3 regions of the Streptomyces sp. NPDC002125 genome follow, and region 2 is predicted to be linked to each of the others. Evidence: riboswitches for the same ligand, from Rfam matches in the RefSeq annotation. Region 2 holds a riboswitch; each other region holds the start of a gene.
What was found. A riboswitch is a leader RNA that binds a small molecule or an ion and turns the genes downstream of it on or off. The one in region 2 is predicted to bind cyclic di-AMP.
Positions count from the first base shown of each region.

Region 1: it holds a riboswitch for cyclic di-AMP, as region 2 does, so the genes downstream of both, ACWCQM_RS05840 (M23 family metallopeptidase) here and ACWCQM_RS24400 (transglycosylase SLT domain-containing protein) in region 2, are expected to answer to the same signal.
Region 3: it holds a riboswitch for cyclic di-AMP, as region 2 does, so the genes downstream of both, ACWCQM_RS16230 (NlpC/P60 family protein) here and ACWCQM_RS24400 (transglycosylase SLT domain-containing protein) in region 2, are expected to answer to the same signal.

Region 1 is NZ_JBSFDD010000003.1:10,682-17,145, reverse strand. Features, by position in the region: gene ACWCQM_RS05860 (hypothetical protein) at 69-398, opposite strand; tRNA gene ACWCQM_RS05855 (tRNA-Met) at 614-687, shown strand; gene ACWCQM_RS05850 (MerR family transcriptional regulator) at 802-1,548, shown strand; gene ACWCQM_RS05845 (PP2C family protein-serine/threonine phosphatase) at 1,683-2,840, shown strand; cyclic di-AMP (ydaO/yuaA leader) riboswitch at 3,074-3,226, shown strand; gene ACWCQM_RS05840 (M23 family metallopeptidase) at 3,238-4,278, shown strand; gene ACWCQM_RS05835 (aldo/keto reductase) at 4,421-5,365, shown strand; gene ACWCQM_RS05830 (PrsW family intramembrane metalloprotease) at 5,369-6,464, opposite strand, start outside.
Region 2 is NZ_JBSFDD010000015.1:75,085-81,548, forward strand. Features, by position in the region: gene ACWCQM_RS24385 (heavy metal translocating P-type ATPase) at 1-1,880, shown strand, start outside; gene ACWCQM_RS24390 (flavodoxin family protein) at 1,948-2,400, shown strand; gene ACWCQM_RS24395 (hypothetical protein) at 2,792-3,022, opposite strand; cyclic di-AMP (ydaO/yuaA leader) riboswitch at 3,381-3,568, shown strand; gene ACWCQM_RS24400 (transglycosylase SLT domain-containing protein) at 3,571-4,428, shown strand; gene ACWCQM_RS24405 (hypothetical protein) at 4,674-5,258, shown strand; gene ACWCQM_RS24410 (SIS domain-containing protein) at 5,326-6,219, opposite strand.
Region 3 is NZ_JBSFDD010000008.1:90,994-97,457, reverse strand. Features, by position in the region: gene ACWCQM_RS16250 (LuxR C-terminal-related transcriptional regulator) at 1-104, shown strand, start outside; gene ACWCQM_RS16245 (GNAT family N-acetyltransferase) at 129-884, opposite strand; gene ACWCQM_RS16240 (NlpC/P60 family protein) at 897-1,964, opposite strand; gene ACWCQM_RS16235 (hypothetical protein) at 2,322-2,675, shown strand; gene ACWCQM_RS16230 (NlpC/P60 family protein) at 2,748-3,902, opposite strand; cyclic di-AMP (ydaO/yuaA leader) riboswitch at 3,901-4,059, opposite strand; gene pcrA (DNA helicase PcrA) at 4,317-6,464, shown strand, end outside.

The sequences.
Region 1 (6,464 bases), on a different contig from region 2:
CGCCGCCGGGCAGGGCCCGCAATCGCGCGGTGCCGTGCCCCGGGTGCGGGCCGGGGCACGGCACGGGGTCACGCCTGCGGTGCTGCTGCCGCGCCCTCGGCCGGAGGTGCTTCCGCGCCTCCGGCCGGGGACGCCGTCGCGTCCTCCCGCTCCCGCGCCGTCCCGCGCAGATGGACCATGAGCCCGATGAACCCGGCCGCGAACCCGCTGAACAGCCCGGATATCGCGTGGTTGAGCGCGTTGGCGGAAGCGCTGTCGGGCACACCGATGACCAGGTAGTTGACGGCGGCGCTGATCACCGCCCCGAACACGGCGCCGATCAGCCCGTTGACGAGCGAGGCGCGGAGCGGCGACTGTGCGGAACCGGGGGTCCGGGCAGGTCTGAGCGGTGTGGACATGGTGGGAGGCCCTCCAGACAGGCGATGAGCAGGTTCGGGGGTGCGGCAAACACCCTTGATCACGGCACTATGCCTGCCAACTGCGGGAAAAGCACCCATTGTTGGTGCGAGAAATCGGTGATGAGGGGTTCCCCTGTGTCCGGAGGTGTGGACGGGCGGCAGGGCGGGGTGGTCAGGGCAGCCTCCGGGATGGCGTAGAGTTGCTCTCACAACGACGCGGGGTGGAGCAGCTCGGTAGCTCGCTGGGCTCATAACCCAGAGGTCGCAGGTTCAAATCCTGTCCCCGCTACTGAAGACAGAGGCCCGGATCCTTCCAAGGATCCGGGCCTCTGTCGTATGCCCGCGTGCGGTCGTCCGCTCCGGGCTTGACCTTGACGTTGCGTAAAGATCTACCGTTTCCCGCATGGAGTGGTCCATACAGGAGATAGCCCGCCACGCGGGCACCACGAGCCGCACGCTCCGGCACTACGGAGACCTCGGCCTCCTGGTGCCGAGCCGCACGGGTGCCAACGGCTACCGCTATTACGACCAGGAGGCCCTGGTCAGGCTCCAGCGCATCCTGCTGCTGCGGGAGCTGGGGCTCTCGCTGCCCGCGATCAAGGACGTACTGGAGGGGCAGCGGGACGCCTCCGCGGCACTGCGGGCCCATCTGGGCCTGCTGGAGCAGGAGCGGGAGCGCATCGGGCGGCAGATCTCCTCGGTGCGGACCACTCTCCGGAGGACCGAGGAAGGGGAGGGGCTCATGGCCGAGGAAGTGTTCGACGGCTTCGATCACACGGTGTACGAGCAGGAGGTCACCGAGCGCTGGGGCCGGGAGGCGTACGAGCGGAGCGGCCGGTGGTGGCGCGGGCTGGGCCCCGCCGAGCGGGCCCGGTTCCAGGAGGAGCACGAGACCATCGCCCGGGACTACGGCCGGGCGAGGGCGGCCGGACGGGACGCGGGCGCCGAGGAGGTGCAGGACATCGCGCGCCGGCACTGCGACTGGCTCTCGGTCACGAGGGAGCCCACGCGCTCCTATGTGACGGGCCTCGCCGAGATGTACGCCGCCGATCCGCGCTTCGCGAAGAACTACGATCGGCACGGGGACGGAACGGCCGTCTTCGTACGGGATGCACTGACGGTCTACGCGCAGCACCGGCTCTCCGGCTGACCTCCGGCGGGGCGGGGCTCCGGCGCGCTCCTCCCTTTGGCCGATGACGGGTCGCCGCTCGGCGCGGCTCCGGCCAGCCTGGGTGGGGCGCGGTACCGTCCGCAGCCGTGGACGGACGGGGCAGGAGCGCACAGGTGGGGATGCGGGACGGACGGCGAGGGGGTGCTGCCGGGAACGCCCGTGCGCGGCGGTTCGTGCGCATGCTGCCCGCGCTGATGATCTGCGTCGGTGTGGCCTTCGACCTGGGCACACCGGCCGAGGTGACCGCCGTTCCGCTCTTCGCCGCCGCCGCGCTGGTCGCGGCCCCGTTCTTCTCGCTGGCCTCCACGGTCCGCGTCGGAGTGGCCGCGATCCTCGTCGTGCTCGCCATCCGGATCTCGGACGGTGTGGTGTTCAGGGTCGCCCCGCTGACCGATCTCCTCACCCTGTTCACCGTGTCCGTGCTCGCCGTCGTCATCAACGGCGTCGTGCGGCGCGGGAACGAGCAGCTGGCCTCGGCCCGGGTCATCGCCGAGACCGCGATGCGGGCGGTGCTCCCGATGCCCGAGTCCCGGATCGGCGGACTCCAGATCGCGGCGCGTTACGAGGCGGCGCAGGCGGACGAGTTCGTCGGCGGAGACCTGTACGCCGTGACGGACACCCCGTACGGGGTGCGGCTGGTGGTCGGGGACGTACGGGGCAAGGGGCTGGACGCCGTGGCGGCGGTGGCCGTGGTGATCGGGGCGTTCCGGGAGGCCGCCGAGCAGGAGCGGTCGCTGGAGGGCGTGGTCCAGCGGCTGGAGCGGGCGCTGGCGCGTGAGGGCGCGCGGCGCGGGGGGTTCGACTCCACGGAGGGGTTCGTGACCGCGGTGCTCGCCGAGATCCCGGCGGGCTCGGCCACGCTGCGGACCATCAACCGGGGCCATCCCGAGCCGCTGTTGCTGTACCCGGACGGGGCGCTCGACGTGCTGGCGCCCACCGTGCCGGCGCTGCCGCTGGGGATGGGGCTCGGCACCTGGCCGGACCGTTCGGACGAGTGGCCGCTGCCGGCCGGTTCGACGTTCCTGGCGTTCACGGACGGGCTGTCCGAGGCGCGGGACGCGCACGGTGTGTTCTACGACCCGGAGGCCCGGCTGCGCGGCCGGATCTTCCCGGGGCCGGAGGAGTTGCTGTCCGCGCTCACCGACGACGTGCGGCTGCACACCGGGGGCAGGTCGACGGACGACCTGGCGCTCCTCGCGGTCGGCCGGCCGGCCCGGGGGCAGCCGGACCGGCGGACGACCGTGAAGATCGTGGGACGGGACAGTGAATGACCGACGGCGACACTCCGTAGCCGAGGGGCATCTCTCCGCATAACATTTGACACACCGTCAGAAACTGAGGGGGTGTCGCGGGGTGCTCAACTCGCCCGTTTGCGACCGTTTGGGCCCTTAAAGTCCAGGCCAGAGCGCTGAACGATCTGTGGGAACAGCTTGGAATCGGACCCGGGTGTCTATTAACGTTCGATAACGCAGCGCGGTTGTACCTGTCGTCGCAAGAGGCGGCACCGTGCGCAGCGCCGAATTCCGCAAGGGAACCGGGGAACCACCTACATGGGGTGAATCGGACACCTGTGTCTCGTGAGAGACGAAGGGGCCCGTAGGAGACCTTCCTGCTCCGAACCCGTCAGCTAACCCGGTAGGCGAGAAGGAAGGAAAGGAGTGCGCCCACGTGGCGTCAAACCAGCCTGCCCCCGAGGCCCCGTCATCCTTCAGGCCCGGAAGCTTCGGTGATGAGGACAGGTCATGGGAGGAATGGAACCCCACCGAGGAGTCCATCCGTCCCGTACGCGGCAGGCACCGCGTAGCCAAGCAGCGCGGCCTCGCCCGTAGCTCCACCGTCCTCGGTGTCGGTGTCATCGCGGCCGTCGGTGCGGGTGGCATGGCCACCGCGCAGAGCAAGCCGCCGGTCTCCATCTCCCTTCCCGATTCGATCGCGGACAACCTCCCCGACGCCAAGTCCCTTCCCGGTGTCGGCGCGTTCATGTCCGGCGACTCCGACTCGGACCACGAGACGGTCGCCGCGTCCTCCCCCCTCACCACCGCGGGCATCACCGCCGCCGAGGCCGAGCAGGGCGCCACCGACGCGGGCGAGGCGCTGCGCGCCCGGATTCTCCAGCAGGCCGAGCAGCAGCAGGCCGGCGCCGACGCCGAGGCGAAGGCCGCTCAGGAGCAGGCGGCCGCCGAGGCGGCCGCGGCCCAGGCCGCGAAGCAGCAGAGCGACGCCGAGAAGAAGGCGGCCGCCGAGAAGAAGGCGGCCGAAGAGGCGGCGAAGAAGAAGGCCGAGGCCGAGCGCCTTGCCAAGCTCGCCGCCAGCTACGCCGTCCCGACCTCCTCGTACACCATCACCTCGACCTTCGGTCAGGCCGGTTCGATGTGGTCCTCCGGCTATCACACCGGGCTGGACTTCGCGGCGCCGACCGGCACCCCGGTCAAGGCCGTGCACAGCGGCACGGTGAAGTCGGCCGGCTGGTCGGGTTCGTACGGCTACCGCACGGTCCTGGAGCTCGATGACGGCACCGAGATCTGGTACTGCCACCAGTCCTCGATGGACGTCACCGCGGGCCAGAAGGTCACCACCGGCGACACCATCGGCCGCGTCGGCGCCACGGGCAACGTGACCGGCCCGCACCTCCACCTGGAGATCCACACCGCCGATGGCTCGGGCGTCGACCCCATGAGCTGGCTGCGCGGCAAGGGCCTCACCATCTGAGCCCACGCGCCGGCACCCGGCGCACCGGTACCCCGGCGGCCCTGACGCACGACCCCCCGACGTCAGGGCCGCCGGTCCCGTGTGCGGCCCATGCGCCCGCTGAAGCGGAATAGCTCCTTCGGGCGATCGGTTGACCTTGGGTATGACATCTCTGCGCCCGCTCGGTTCTTCGAGCCTCCAGGTCTTCCCCCTCGCACTCGGCGGCAACGTCTTCGGCTGGACGGCCGACGAGGAGCGGACGTTCGCGGTTCTCGACGCGTACACGGCGGCCGGGGGCAACTTCATCGACACCGCCGACTCCTACTCCGCCTGGATACCGGGCAACGAGGGCGGTGAGTCGGAGAGGCTCATCGGCACGTGGCTGGCGGCCCGCTCCCGCCGCGACGATGTCGTCATCGCCACCAAGGTCGGCGCCCACCCCGAGTACAAGGGGCTCTCGGCGACCACCATCAAGGCGGCGGCCGAGGCCTCGCTGCGCAGGCTCGGCACCGACCACATCGACCTCTACTACACGCACTTCGACGACGAGAGCGTCCCCGTCGAGGAGATCGTCACCGCGCTCGACCAGCTGGTGAAGGCCGGTTCGGTGCGGGAGATCGCCGCGTCCAACATCAGCCCCGAGCGGCTCAGGGCCTCCCTGGAGTTCTCCGAGCGCGAGGGCCTGGCCCGTTACGTGGCGCTCCAGCCGCACTACAACCTCGTCTCGCGCGACACCTACGAGGGCGCGCTCCAGGAGACGGCGGCCGGCGCCGGGCTCGCGGCCGTCCCGTACTACGCGCTGGCCTCGGGCTTCCTCACCGGCAAGTACCGGCCGGGGGCCTCCGTGGAGAGCGCCCGGGCCCAGGGTGCGGGCAAGCATCTGGAGACCGAGCGCGGGCGCAAGGTCCTTGCCGCGCTCGACAAGGTCGCCCAGGAGCACGACGCGGAGATCGCGACGGTCGCCCTCGCCTGGCTGGCCGCCCGGCCGACCGTGGCCGCGCCGATCGCCTCCGCCCGTACGGTCGAACAGCTGCCCGCGCTGGTGGCGGTGGCCGATCTGCGGCTGACCGAGCAGGACCTGGCGGAGCTCACCGAAGCCTCCGCCTGACCTTCAGCGGCCGCCCTGGGCGCCGCCGCTGTCCTCCCGGTAGGGGTTGTAGCCGCCGTAGTGGCGGTGCGGCGCGGGCGGCTGCCGCACGGCCGCGTCCCCGTAGGGCATCTGACGGGGGAACGGGAGAGGCGCGGGTGGCCGGGGCACGCGCACCCGGCCCGTCGCGTGGGCGGCGTGCGTCAGGGCGGGGGACGCGACGAGCCTGCGGTGCCACAGGTGGTGCAGCAACTCCTGCTCGCGGAGGGCGAAGTCGGGGCCCGCGCCGTCGTGCCGGGCCCTGCGGCGCAGCATCGCCAGGGACGTCGCGAACGACTCGTACTCCGCGACCGTGCGGGCGGCGGCCCTGCCCCGGCCGCGGTCCGGATGGCTGTTCCAGTGCCTGGCCATGTCCCGGGCCATGCCCCGCGCCCGCATCGAGGCCAGGGCGAGCGGCTCGGCGGGGGCGAGCCAGCCGGCCGCCGCGTACACCGGGAGCTCGGTGGAGAGCGTGCGCAGCTCCCGCTGGCGCGACCAGATCGCCAGCCAGGTCACCAGGGCGAAGCACGGCACCATGAACGCGCCGTAGACCACGTAGAAGCCGTACGGGCCGAGGGCCGACGAGCCGTTCCACAGGGCGTGCAGGCCCATGGCGAGCACGAGCCCGAGCAGCGGCAGCGTGATCCGGCGTATCCGGTGGCGCCGCCCTCCGAGCGCCGCCATGCCGAGGCCGATGCCGGAGAGCACCGTGAACAGCGGGTGCGCGAACGGGGACATCACCACGCGCACGAAGAAGGTCCCGGCCGTCACCGAGGCGAAGCCCGTGGTGCCGAGCTCCTGGTCCTCGCCGAAGGCGTTGCCCAGATAGAGGATGTTCTCCGTGAAGGCGAAGCCGGTCGCGGTGAATCCGGCGACCACGATGCCGTCGACGACTCCGCCGAACTCCCTTCTGCGGAACAGGAAGATCAGCAGGACCGCCGTGGCCTTGGCGCTCTCCTCGACGACCGGCGCGATGACTGTGGCCCCGAGGGTGTCGGCGCTTCCCGGGTCGGCGGTGGCCGTCGCTATCCAGCGGGTCGCGAAGGAGTTGGCCAGGATCGCCACCAGCGCGGCGGCGCAC
Region 2 (6,464 bases):
ACTGGCAGTGGCTCTCCCTCACACTCGCGGCCCCGGTCGTCACCTACGCGGCCTGGCCCTTCCACCGCGCCGCCTGGACCAACGCCCGGCACGGCGCGGCCACCATGGACACCCTGATCTCGGTCGGCACGTCGGCCGCCTTCCTCTGGTCCCTGTGGGCGCTCTTCTTCGGAACGGCCGGGATGCCGGGCATGACGCACCCCTTCGCATTCACGATCGCGCGGGGGGACGGTGCGGGGAACATCTATCTGGAGGCCGCCGCGGGCGTCACGGCCTTCATCCTGGCCGGCCGGTACTTCGAGGCACGCTCCAAGCGCAAGGCGGGCGCCGCCCTCAAGGCGCTCATGGAGCTGGGTGCCAAGGAGGTCACCGTCCTGCGCGACGGCCGTGAGCTCACGGTGCCCACGGCCGCTCTGGGCGTCGGCGACCGCTTCCTCGTACGCCCCGGGGAGAAGATCGCCACGGACGGGACCGTGGTCGAGGGCTCGTCCGCCGTGGACGTCTCGATGCTCACGGGTGAGTCGGTCCCCGTCGAGGTCTCCGCCGGGGACTCCGTCACCGGTGCCACCCTCAACGCGGGCGGACGCCTGGTCGTCGAGGCCACCAGGGTCGGCGCCGACACACAGCTGGCGCGGATGGCCCGGCTCGTCGAGGCCGCCCAGAGCGGCAAGGCATCGGCCCAGCGCCTGGCCGACCGGATCTCCGCGGTCTTCGTGCCGGTCGTCATCGGGCTCGCGCTCGCCACGCTCGGCTTCTGGCTCGGCTCCGGCGCCGGCCTCACCGCCGCCTTCACGGCCGCCGTCGCCGTACTGATCATCGCCTGCCCCTGCGCCCTGGGGCTCGCCACCCCCACCGCCCTGCTGGTCGGGACGGGGCGCGGAGCCCAGCTCGGCATCCTGATCAAGGGCCCCGAGGTGCTGGAGACCACCCGCAGGGCGGACACGATCCTCCTCGACAAGACCGGCACGGTCACGACCGGCCGGATGACCCTGCTGAAGGTCCGCACCACCCCGGGCACGGACGAGGACCAGGCCCTCCGCCTCGCGGGCGCGCTGGAGCACGCCTCGGAGCACCCGGTCGCCCGGGCCGTCGCCACGGGAGCGGTCGCGGCGGTGGGCACCCTGCCCGCCCCCGAGGACTTCGCCAACGTCCCCGGGCTCGGCGTCCAGGGAGTCGTCGACGGGCACGCCGTCCTCGTCGGCCGCGAGAAGCTGCTGAGCGAGTGGGCCATCGAGCTCCCCGAGGAGCTCCGGGCCGCCAAGGACCGGGCCGAGAAGGCCGGCCGGACCGTCATCGCGGTGGCCTGGGACGGTGAGGCCCGCGCCGTGCTGGAGGTCGCCGACGCGGTCAAGGACACCAGCGCGGAGGCCGTCCGGCGGCTGCGCGCCCTCGGGCTGACGCCCGTCCTGCTGACCGGCGACAACCGCACGGTCGCCGAGGCCGTCGCCGCCGAGGTCGGCATCGCCGAGGTCATCGCCGAGGTCATGCCGCAGGACAAGGCCGACGTCGTCAGGAAGCTCCAGGCCGAGGGCCGCAGCGTCGCCATGGTCGGGGACGGCGTCAATGACGCCGCCGCACTCGCCCAGGCGGACCTGGGTCTGGCCATGGGCACCGGGACGGACGCGGCCATGGAGGCCGGGGACCTGACGCTCGTACGGGGCGACCTGCGCGCCGCCGCCGACGCGATCCGGCTCTCCCGCAGGACGCTGGGCACGATCCGCTCGAACCTGTTCTGGGCCTTCGCCTACAACGTGGCGGCCCTCCCGCTCGCCGCGGCGGGCCTGCTCAACCCCATGATCGCCGGAGCGGCCATGGCCTTCTCGTCGGTCTTCGTCGTGGGCAACAGCCTGCGTCTGCGGAGCTTCCGCGCGGCCGGCTGAGCGGGAGCCCGGGCCGCCGCCCGTCCCGGTTTGCCTCCGGGGGACGGGGACGGCAGGGTTCACAGGTGTGGCCACTCTGCTGATCGTGCATCACACCCCCTCGCCCAACTGCCAGGCGCTGTTCGAGGCCGTCGTCGCGGGGGCGACCACGGACGACATCGAAGGCGTACGGGTCGTCCGGCGCGCCGCGCTCTCGGCCACGGCCTCCGACGTGCTCGCCGCCGACGGCTATCTGCTGGGCACTCCGGCCAACCTCGGCTACATGTCCGGCGCCCTCAAGCACTTCTTCGACCAGGTCTACTACCCGTGCCTGGACGGGACGCGGGGACGGCCGTTCGGCTACTACGTCCACGGCGGCAACGACGTCACCGGCGCCGTACGCGGCATCGAGTCCATCACGACGGGGCTCGGATGGCGCCGTACGGCCGACGCCGTGACCGTCACAGGAGAACCGGCCAAGGCCGACACCGAGGCGTGCTGGGAGCTCGGCGCGACGGTCGCCGCCGGGCTGATGGAGTGACGACGCGCCACGTGTGAGGCGTGTGAGGCCGCCGCGGTCTGCCCGGCCCCCGCGATCCGGATCGAGGACTGACGGGACGGCCCCACGCCGGGGCCGAGGACTGACGGGACGGCACCCACGCCGGGGCCGAGGGCCGCCACGGGACGAGCAGCAGCTTGCCCGCGGTGGCCCGGGACCCGATGTCGCGGTGTGCCCGCTCAGCGTCCTTGAGCGGTGGCGCCGCCCGGTCCCGGGCAGCAGGGCCCCCTGCCGCACCAGGTCGAAGAGCTCCGCGCTGGGGTGCCCCGGGCGGCGCCACCCCGCAGGCCCCGGCCGGGGCCGCTTCCCAGGCCCGGTGCGGAGCCGGCGCGCCTCCCGCGCGAGCCGGCCCGCCCCGGGCTTCGCCTTCCCGTCAGTGCGGCCGCCACCTGAGCTTGCCGCCGCCCACCCAGCGCACCGAGGCCGGATCGTCGAGGTCGTGGACCGGGATCCCCGCCGCCGAGGCGGCGATCAGCACATCCGTCATGGCGGTCGCCCGGCCGACCACCTCCCCGTCGATCTCGACGATGCGGAAGGGCGGGTCGCCGGGCTGGACGGGCAGGACGGTGATCCGTGGGTACGAGGCGTAGGGGTTCTCGGTCATGCGTGGATCGATTCCACGCGGTGTCGGACGGTATGCCCATTGATGCGCGATCTGAGGCATCTGCCCGATTTGGATCGCTTTCTTGAAATTGATCCCGTAATCCATAAAAGGCCATTTCGTGTGACCTGGGGACCTTCAAGGGGGAGCAAAACGCCCTAATCGGACTCCGTGACCAGCGTCACCTGACAAGCCGCGGACGCCCGGACGGAGCGGCCGGTTCCCTTCTGCGCCAAGAAGAGTTGTCGGCGCCGTGTGCGATGGATTACATGAATTCCTGTGAATCGATCTTGCCGGTGAATTTTGATCACGAGATCGGGCTTGTTCGTTTCCCTATTTCTCGCCTACGGTCACCATCACTCCGGATGGAACGCCTAATCCTGCCGCCGTCCGGGAACCCGACCACTTCTCGTACGGCAGGAGCGGGGGACCCAAGTAAGCGCCGATCCGGTATCCGGAGCGGCTCGGGGTGAAGTCGCATTCACGTGCGGCCGGGCATCTCCAGCCCGAACCCGACAGCTCACTTCGTAGGCGACGGAGAGGAATTCAGCATGCCCGAAAACGGTAAGCACCGTCGTTCCAGGACCAGTTCGCTGACTCGCGGCGTCATCGCCGTGACCACGGGTGGAGCCGCTCTCGCCCTTCCCGTGTTCGGCGCGACCGGTGCCTTCGCCGCCCCGGCCCAGCCGACCGCCGTCGAAAAGGCGGCCACGTCGACTTCCGTGTCCGGAAAGGGAATTGCCGCGAAGAAGTCGGGCTCCACCACCTATTCCGTGATCTTGGGTGACACGCTTGCCAAGATCGCCCGCGAGCATTCCGTGAGCGGTGGCTGGAAGGCCCTGTACGAGGCCAACGAGAAGTCTGTCGGCGGAAATCCCGACCTGATTCACCCCGGTCTGAAGCTGACCGTCGGCGGCAAGGCCGAGAAGAAGTCGGCCGACACGTCCGAGAAGAAGGCCGACAAGGCCGCCGACCGTACCGAGAGCGCCGACCGCGCCGACCGTTCGGAGCGCACCAGCACCCCGATCGCCGCGGAGGGCGCTCCCGCCGCCGCCGAGGCCGCCCCCGCCGCCGAGCCGGCCGCGTACACCGACGACCTGGACGGCTGGATCAAGGAGTCGCTCGCCATCATGGCCGAGCACGGCATCCCCGGCAGCTACGAGGGCATCCACCGCAACATCATGCGTGAGTCCTCCGGCAACCCCCAGGCCATCAACAACTGGGACTCGAACGCCGCCGCCGGCATCCCGTCGAAGGGCCTCCTCCAGGTCATCGACCCGACCTTCCAGGCCTACCACGTGCCCGGTACGTCGACGGACAGCTACGACCCGGTCGCCAACATAACGGCCGCGTGCAACTACGCCGCCGACCGGTACGGCTCGATCGACAACGTCTTCGGGGCCTACTGAGCCCCGAGGGCACATGACCCGCTGACGCGCGAGGCGTGACGGCGGGAACAGAGTGACGGACGGCAGAGACGGGTGGTACGGGTTCGGCGGAACCCGTACCACCCGTCTTTCGTGTGCGCACACCTACTCCGGTGCCCTCGTGCCCGGCCGTCACGTCGTGCCCGGCGGTTCCCGGGTGCGCGACGACAGGCCGGTCGGGACGCGTTGACTGGTCTCGTACAGGTTCGTCGTCCATACTGCCCGCCGTGGAGCAGCGCATAGATTCGAACACCAAGCCCGAGTTCGCCGCGGGGACAGACCCGGCGTTCATCCCCGGCCTGACGGCCCCTGTCGCCGCGCGAACGGGGGCTGAGGCGGAGGCGGAGAAGGCGGCGCCCGAGGGGGTCCCGGAACCGGAGGACGCGGTCGTGCTCGCGGCCGAGGACGCCGAGGAGCCGGAGGAATCCGGCGACGCGGGGGAGTCCGGGAACGACGCGGACTCCGGCGCTGTCGCGGACGCCGTCGCGGACACGGAAGCCGGCGTGGAGCGCGAGGGTTCCGACGGCGAGGACGGACCCGTCTTCGAGGTCAGCGACCGGCGCGGATCCATCCGGGTGGACGCCACGGGCGTCCGCTTCACGCTGGACGACCAGGAAGCGGAGTTCGACTGGTCCGAGATCGGCGCGGTCGAGGTCAAGACCGGCCGTTTCGGACGCCGGTTCACCGTGACCGTCCACCTGTCCAGCCGCCGGTGGTTCAACGCCGAGGTCGAGGCCGAGGCGCGGAGCAGCCTCAAGGAGTGGACGGCGGATCTCGACGCCGCGCTGGACGCCCACTTCGAAGAGGGCTGACCCGCACGGCCGTCGCCGCGTACCGGGCCGCCCGCCGGCCCGGTACGCGGCATGCCGTGACGCGGGGTCAGGCTCCCGGCGCCCCTTCGAGTACGACCGACCGTGTCAGATGGCGCGGCAGATCCGGGTCGAGTCCCCTGGCCACGGCGCGGGCGACCGCCAGCCGCTGGACGCGCACCAGGTCGGCCAGGGGGTCCAGGCCGCTCTCCACCCACCGGGCCCCCGTCGCCCGCACCTGTTCCGCCAGGCCCTCCGGTGCCGCGCCGAACATCCAGGTCGCGGTGCCGGCCGTGGCGATGCTGATCGGGCCGTGGCGGTACTCCATCGCCGGATAGGACTCCGTCCAGGACAGGGACGCCTCCTTCATCTTGAGCGCCGCCTCGTTGGCGATCCCGACCGTCCAGCCGCGCCCCAGGAAGCTGAACTGGGTGCACTCCAGCACCCCGTCGGGAAGCGGCTCGGCGAGCGCCTGCTCCGCGTCCCGTACGACCTCGTCGGTGTGCAGCCCGAGGTGGGCGCGGAACAGGGTCAGGGCCGTGGTCGCGAACCGCGTCTGCACCACGGACCGTTCGTCGGCGAAGTCGAGGACGACCAGCTCGTCCGCCGCGTCCGTCACCGGGGTGTGCGGGTCGGCGGTCACCGCCACGGTCCTGGTGGTGCCCCGCAGCCGGTTCAGCAGGCCGAGGACCTCGGTGGTGGTGCCCGACCGTGTCAGCGCGACGACCCGGTCGTACGGCCTCCCGAAGGGGAACTCCGACGCGGCGAACGCGTCCGACTCGCCCTGCCCCGAGGCCTCGCGGAGGGCGGCGTACGCCTGCGCCATGTAGTACGACGTGCCGCAGCCGACCACGGCGACGCGCTCACCGCCGGCGGGCAGGGCCGCCGCCCGGTCGGCGGCGACATCCACGGCACGGCGCCAGCACTCCGGCTGGCTCGCTGTCTCGGTCTCGACAAAGGACATGTGCGCACTCCGCTTCCGCTGCTGCTCGCACCCGAGGGGTGGGCTGGGTGAAATCGTCGCCGGTTTGCTCAATTCTGCATGTTACATGGGTCAATCGAGCAAGAACAAGCAAAGGGTCGCCGGTTCCGTGCGCCGTGGTACGGCTGTTTTCGGCCAAGCTCGGTGGGTAGTCGGCTCATTCGGGTTCTGTCGTTCCGGGGTGGGTATCTGTCGCGAGCCGTGAACGCGCGGGGTGACATCCCGGC
Region 3 (6,464 bases), on a different contig from region 2:
CGGTGAAGACGGTCGAATCACACGTCTCGGCCGTGCTGCGCAAGCTCCAGCTGTCCAACCGGCACGAGCTGACCCGGTGGGCGACGGCGCGGCGGCTGGTCTGAGCCCCGCGCTCATCCGGTACGCGCTCACCCGGGACCGAGCGAGATGTTGAGCTTCTCGCCGGTCCTGCGGTAGCCGATGCCCGCGTAGACCCGCTCGACGTCGGGGCCGCCCGGTTCCAGCCAGACGGTGTGGAAACCGCGCTCGAAGGCGGTGCGGGTCAGCCAGGCGGAGAGCGCCGCGCCGACGCCCCGGCGGCGGAAGGCCTCGACGACGGCCAGTCCGGCCAGTTCGCCGATGCCGTCGGCCGGCACCGAGCAGCCGCCCGCGCCGGCGGGCAGGCCGTCCAGGGTGGCGAGGGCCGAGACCCCACCGCCCGCGCTCGCCCCGCGCAGCCAGGCGATCTCTCCGTCGTCCGGCCCGCCCTCACCGCCGAATCCGGTGTGCTGGACGGCCGCCGCGGCGGTGAACTCATCGGCGGTGACCGGCTCGGAGACGCGCAGGCCGTCCACCGGCTTCGGCGGGAGGAGGCCGTCGGGGGCACAGGCCATGACCGGGGCGCGGCTCTCCACCGTGAAACCGGCCGCCAGCAGGGCCGGTTCGACGGCGGGCGCCCAGCTGGGCAGGAACTCCAGCCGGGGCAGCCGCTCGTGCTCGCGGAACGCCGTGACCAGGTCGGCGATGTCCCCGGCGGTCGGTTCGGCGCCCTGGTCCGGGATGGCGTAGTTGGCGAACTTCAGCTCCCAGCCCGGGTTGTGGCGCACGGTGAACGGGCCCACCCGGTAGTGGTCCGGCGAGCTGAGCGTGAGCGTACGCACGTAGTTCTGGATGGCTGTGTCCATGAGGCCGGGAGCCTATGCGACGCGGGTCGCTCCCGCGAAAGGCATTTCGGAGATCGGCGCGATACGTACGGGCGCGCCCGGGCGCGGGGCGTGGATCATCTGCCCGCCGCCGATGTAGAGCCCGACATGGGTGACTCCCGGGTAGAAGAACACCAGGTCGCCCGGGGCCAGTTCGGAGCGGGAGAGGCGTTGGCCCGCGTTGATCTGGGTGTACGTGGTACGCGGCAGGGACACCCCCGCTGCGCGCCACGCGGCCTGGGTGAGCCCCGAGCAGTCGAAGGACGAGGGCCCGGTGGCGCCCCAGACGTACGGCTTGCCGAGCGCCCCGTACGCGAAGTCCACGGCCTGTGCCGCGCGGGCGTTGGGCGCGGCCACGGAGCCGCGCGGGGCGCTCCGGTCGGCGCGGTCCGTGCCGCCGTGCGCGGCGTCGGCGGAACGCTCGTAGGCGGCGCGCTGGGCGGCGGTGAGGGTGGCCAGCAGCTTCCGGGCGCCGGACAGCTTGGTCCGGACCTCGTCCTTGTGCTTCTTCAGGTCGGCCCGGCGGGCGGCGAGGACCTCCAGCTCGTCCTCGGCCCTGGCACGCACCTGCGCGAGGTCGCTGATCTGCCGGCGTACGCCGTTGATCGCGCCCGCCTGACGGTCGCCCGCCCGGTCCTCGAAGGAGGCGCGCTCCAGATACTCGTCCGGGTCGGAGGAGAGGGCCAGCCGCACGGCGGGGTCGACGCCGGCGCTGCGGTACTGGGCGGTGGCGTACGCGCCGAGGGCGTCACGCGCGGTGTTGAGGCGCTCGGTCCTGCGGGCGGCCTCGTCGCGCAGCGCGTCGACGGACTTCTCCGAGCGGGCCGCCGTCTCCTTGGCGCCGTTGTACTTCTCGGTGGCCGCCTCGGCCTCGTGGTACAGCCGGTCGACCTTGGCCTTGACCTGGGCCGGGGTGAGCTGGGGCTCCGCCTGGGCGGCGCCGTCCAGGCAGGTCGCGGTGGCGGCCCCGGCCAGGGCGAGCGTCGCGGCGGTGCGGGCAGCAGGGCCGGAGAACAGACTCTGCTTGGGCTTGCGGTGAGCGGGTTTTCGATGCGCGGCCACGAGGGTGGTGCGTCCTTCCGTTCGACTGCCCGTCGGGGGGTACCGGCGGGCCCGCCCGGGTCCGGCGACGGGCCACCACAGGGGGGAGCGGCCCGCCGCCGGATCTCCCGGCGGGGTGACCGGGGTGCCACCCGGTACGGGGCGGCGGTGCAGAGTCGGTCACCTGGGAGGGACGCTAAACCCGGGGCGCCGGGAAGAGGCGTAATGACAGCTATTGCCCGCATGTGCTGTTTCACTTCCGCCGAGTGACCGGAAAAATCAACCGGAGTCCGACAATCCGCGCAGGCTCGGGGGCAATTCATCGGGAAGTCGTACCTGGCCGAAGAGTGCTGGTATGGGCGTGGTTAGGCTGCGGCCATGGACGTACTCATCAATGTCTTCGTGGCCCTGCACATCATCGGTATCGCCTCCCTGCTGGGCGGCTTCCTGACCCAGATGAAGGCCATGGGGGCGGGTACGGCGCGCTTCGTGCCGGCCATGCTGCACGGCGCGCTCACCATGCTCGTGACGGGCGTCGCCCTCGTCGGCCTCAACCAGGCCGACGACCAGACCGTGAACAACATCAAGATCGGCGTGAAGCTGCTGGTCCTGATCGTGATCCTGGCGCTCGTCTATGTGAAGCGGGACGAGGAGAAGGTGGAGAAGGGCGCGTTCGCCGCGGTCGGCGGGCTGACGGTCGCCAACATCTTCATCGCCACGCTCTGGACCTGAGCGGCAGGCGGTCGCACGGCGGGGGGCCCGGGGGATCACTTCCGGGCCCCCCGCCGTGTGCGGGCGGCGAGGCTACGCCGGGCGCACGCTGCCGTAGATCGGCATGTAGTAGATCGACTCCTCGCGGACGTTCGCACCCGGCTTCGGCGCGTGGATCATCATGCCGTCGCCCTTGTAGATGCCGACGTGGCTGATGTCGTCGTAGAAGAAGACCAGGTCCCCCGGCTGGAGGTCCGCCGTGGCCACCCGGGTGCCCACCTCGACCTGGTCCCACGTGGTGCGCGGCAGATCGACGCCGGCCGCCTTCCAGGCGGCCTGGGTGAGCCCGGAGCAGTCGTACGAGGACGGGCCCGTCGCCCCCCAGACGTACGGCTTGCCGATCTGGGCGGCGGCGAAGGCGAGGACCTTGTCGGCCTTCGAGGCGTAGCCGCTGTCGGAGCCCGTGCCGCCGGTCTCCGTGCCCGCCTCCTCCTTCGCGGCCTCCTCCTCGGCCGCCTGGTCGGCCTTCTCCTTCGCGGCGGCGGCCTGCTGCCTGGCCAGTTCCTCGGCCTTGCGTTTCGCCTCCGCCTCCTTCTTGCGCTCCAGCTCCGCCAGCCGTGCCTTCTCCTCGGCGGTCAGCTTCGACAGCAGCGTGCGGGCCTCGGAGAGCTTCGCCTGCACGTCCTGCTTGCTGGTGCGCAGCGTGGCCTGCGACTCGGTGAGCGTCTCCAGGCTCTTCGTCGCCTCGGCCCGCTTTGCCGCGGCTTCCTTCTGCTGCGTACGGAAGTCGGCGACCGCCTTCTGCTGCTGGCTGGTCATCCGGGCCATCAGCTGGTCCTGGTCGAAATACGACTGCGGGTCGTCCGCGAGGAAGAACGTCGCCGTCGGGGCGATCGAGCCGCTGCGGTACTGCGCGGCGGCGTAGTTGCCCAGCTCCCGGCGCGTCTCGTTGAGCTTGTCGGCGCGCTTCGCGGCGGCCTCCAGCAGGTCGTCGACCTTGGAGCGCTGCTCGGTCTGCGCGGCCTTCGCCTCGTTGTACTTCTGCGTCGCGGTGCCGGCCTGCCGGTAGAGGGCGTCGACCTTCTTCTGGACTTCCTCGATGCTGGGCTTCGGCTCGGCGGGGGCGGCCGTGGCGCTCTGCGTGGACAGCAGGGTGACGGAGGCGAGCGCCGCGGTCGTGAGACCGACGGCAGGGGTGGTGGTGCGCACCCGGGTGCGCGGCTTGCGATGCGACGCCAAGGCCGGCATCTCCTTCCGTGGACCGCCTACCGGGTTAGCTGTCGGGTTCGGGCGGAACGGAAGGCTGCCCTACGGTCCGGTGGAGACGGACCGATTCACCCCGGTGCTGCGTGTGGGTCCCCGGTTCCGGGCTCCCGGGGGAGTGCGGATTCGGCGGGGGTGCCCGTGCGGCGCGGTTCGCCTCAAGGGGGTACGGGGCACCCGTCGGAGCACGCTAGCCAACCCGTGGTGTCCCTGTGAAGGTTGATGTTCGATATGCCCGATACATTTTCGTGACCTTTTCCGGAAGGCGGTCCGCGCGCCCCGGACCGTATCCGGAATCTCACCCACCGTGGGTGTTCCGTCTCGGTACGCGCACGGCCTTGGCCCTTGTCGCCGATGAGGCCCCGGGCTGTCGGTGCGGCCGCCTAGACTCGTGAGGCGATGAGCAGCCTCTTTGACGACAGTTTCCTGACCGGCCTCCAGCAGTCGGACGACGGACCCCCGCCGCCCCCGGAGGAACACGCCCCCGAAGCCGTGCCCGAGGGCCTCTTCGAGGACGTCTTCGACGCGCCTCCGCCGCCGCGCGACGCGTACTACCGCGACGGCGCCCCGCGCCCCGTCATCGACTCGGCCGCGCTGCTCGACGGGCTGAACACCGAGCAGCGCGCCGCCGTCGTGCACGCCGGGTCCCCGCTGCTCATCGTCGCCGGCGCGGGATCGGGCAAGACCAGGGTGCTGACCCACCGCATCGCCCATCTGCTGGCCGAGCGCGGGGTGCACCCGGGGCAGATCCTGGCGATCACCTTCACCAACAAGGCTGCGGGCGAGATGAAGGAGCGCGTCGAGCAGCTCGTCGGACCGCGGGCCAACGCCATGTGGGTCATGACGTTCCACAGCGCGTGCGTGCGCATCCTGCGCCGCGAGTCCAAGCGCCTCGGCTTCACCTCGTCGTTCTCGATCTACGACGCCGCCGACTCCAAGCGGCTGATGGCGCTGGTCTGCCGCGATCTGGACCTCGACCCCAAGCGCTACCCGCCGAAGTCGTTCACGGCGAAGGTCTCGAACCTGAAGAACGAGCTGATCGACGAGGAGACGTTCGCCGGGCAGGCCGCTGGGGGCACCTCCCATTCGAGCGAAGCCGAGAATGGGGGAGGCTTCGAGAAGACTCTCGCCCAGGCCTACGCGCTGTACCAGGCGCGGCTGCGCGAGGCCAACGCCCTGGACTTCGACGACATCATCATGACCACGGTCCACCTGCTCCAGGCGTTCCCGGACGTCGCCGAGCACTACCGCCGCCGCTTCCGTCACGTCCTGGTCGACGAGTACCAGGACACCAACCACGCGCAGTACACCCTGGTGCGTGAGCTGGTGGGCCCGTCCGGAGAGGCCGAGGCCCCCGGCGAGCTCTGCGTCGTCGGTGACGCGGACCAGTCGATCTACGCCTTCCGCGGCGCGACCATCCGCAACATCCTCCAGTTCGAGGAGGACTATCCCGACGCGACCACGATCATGCTGGAGCAGAACTACCGCTCCACGCAGACGATCCTCTCCGCCGCCAACGCCGTCATCGAGCGCAACGAGAGCCGCCGCCCCAAGAACCTCTGGACCAACGCCGGCGAGGGCACCCGGATCGCGGGCTACGTCGCCGACACCGAGCACGACGAGGCGCAGTTCGTCGCCGACGAGATCGACCGGCTGACGGACGCGGGGGACGCGAAGGCGGGCGACGTCGCCGTCTTCTACCGCACGAACGCCCAGTCCCGTGTCTTCGAAGAGATCTTCATCCGCGTCGGACTGCCCTACAAGGTCGTCGGCGGAGTGCGCTTCTACGAGCGTAAGGAGGTCAGGGACGTCCTGGCCTACCTCCGGGTCCTCGCCAACCCCGAGGACACCGTCCCGCTGCGCCGCATCCTGAACGTTCCCAAGCGGGGCATCGGCGACCGGGCCGAGGCGATGATCGACGCCCTGTCGATGCGCGAGAAGATCTCCTTCCCGCAGGCGCTGCGCCGCGTCGACGAGGCGTACGGAATGGCGGCCCGCTCGGCCAACGCCGTGAAGCGGTTCAACACCCTCATGGAGGAGCTCCGCACGATCGTGGAGTCCGGCGCGGGCCCGGCCGTCGTGCTGGAGGCGGTCCTGGAGCGGACCGGCTATCTCGCCGAACTCCAGGCCTCCACCGACCCGCAGGACGAGACCCGCGTCGAGAACCTCCAGGAACTCGCGGCGGTCGCCCTCGAATTCGAGCAGGAGCGCGCGGAGGAGGAGGGCGCGGGGACCCTCGCCGAGTTCCTGGAGAAGGTCGCGCTCGTCGCCGACTCCGACCAGATCCCCGACGAGGACGAGGACGGCTCGGGCGTCATCACGCTGATGACGCTGCACACGGCCAAGGGCCTCGAATTCCCGGTGGTGTTCCTGACCGGCATGGAGGACGGCGTCTTCCCTCACATGCGCGCGCTGGGCCAGGTGAAGGAGCTGGAGGAGGAGCGCAGGCTCGCCTATGTGGGCATCACGCGCGCCCGCGAGCGGCTGTATCTGACCCGGGCGGCGATGCGGAGCGCCTGGGGCCAGCCCTCGTACAACCCGCCCTCG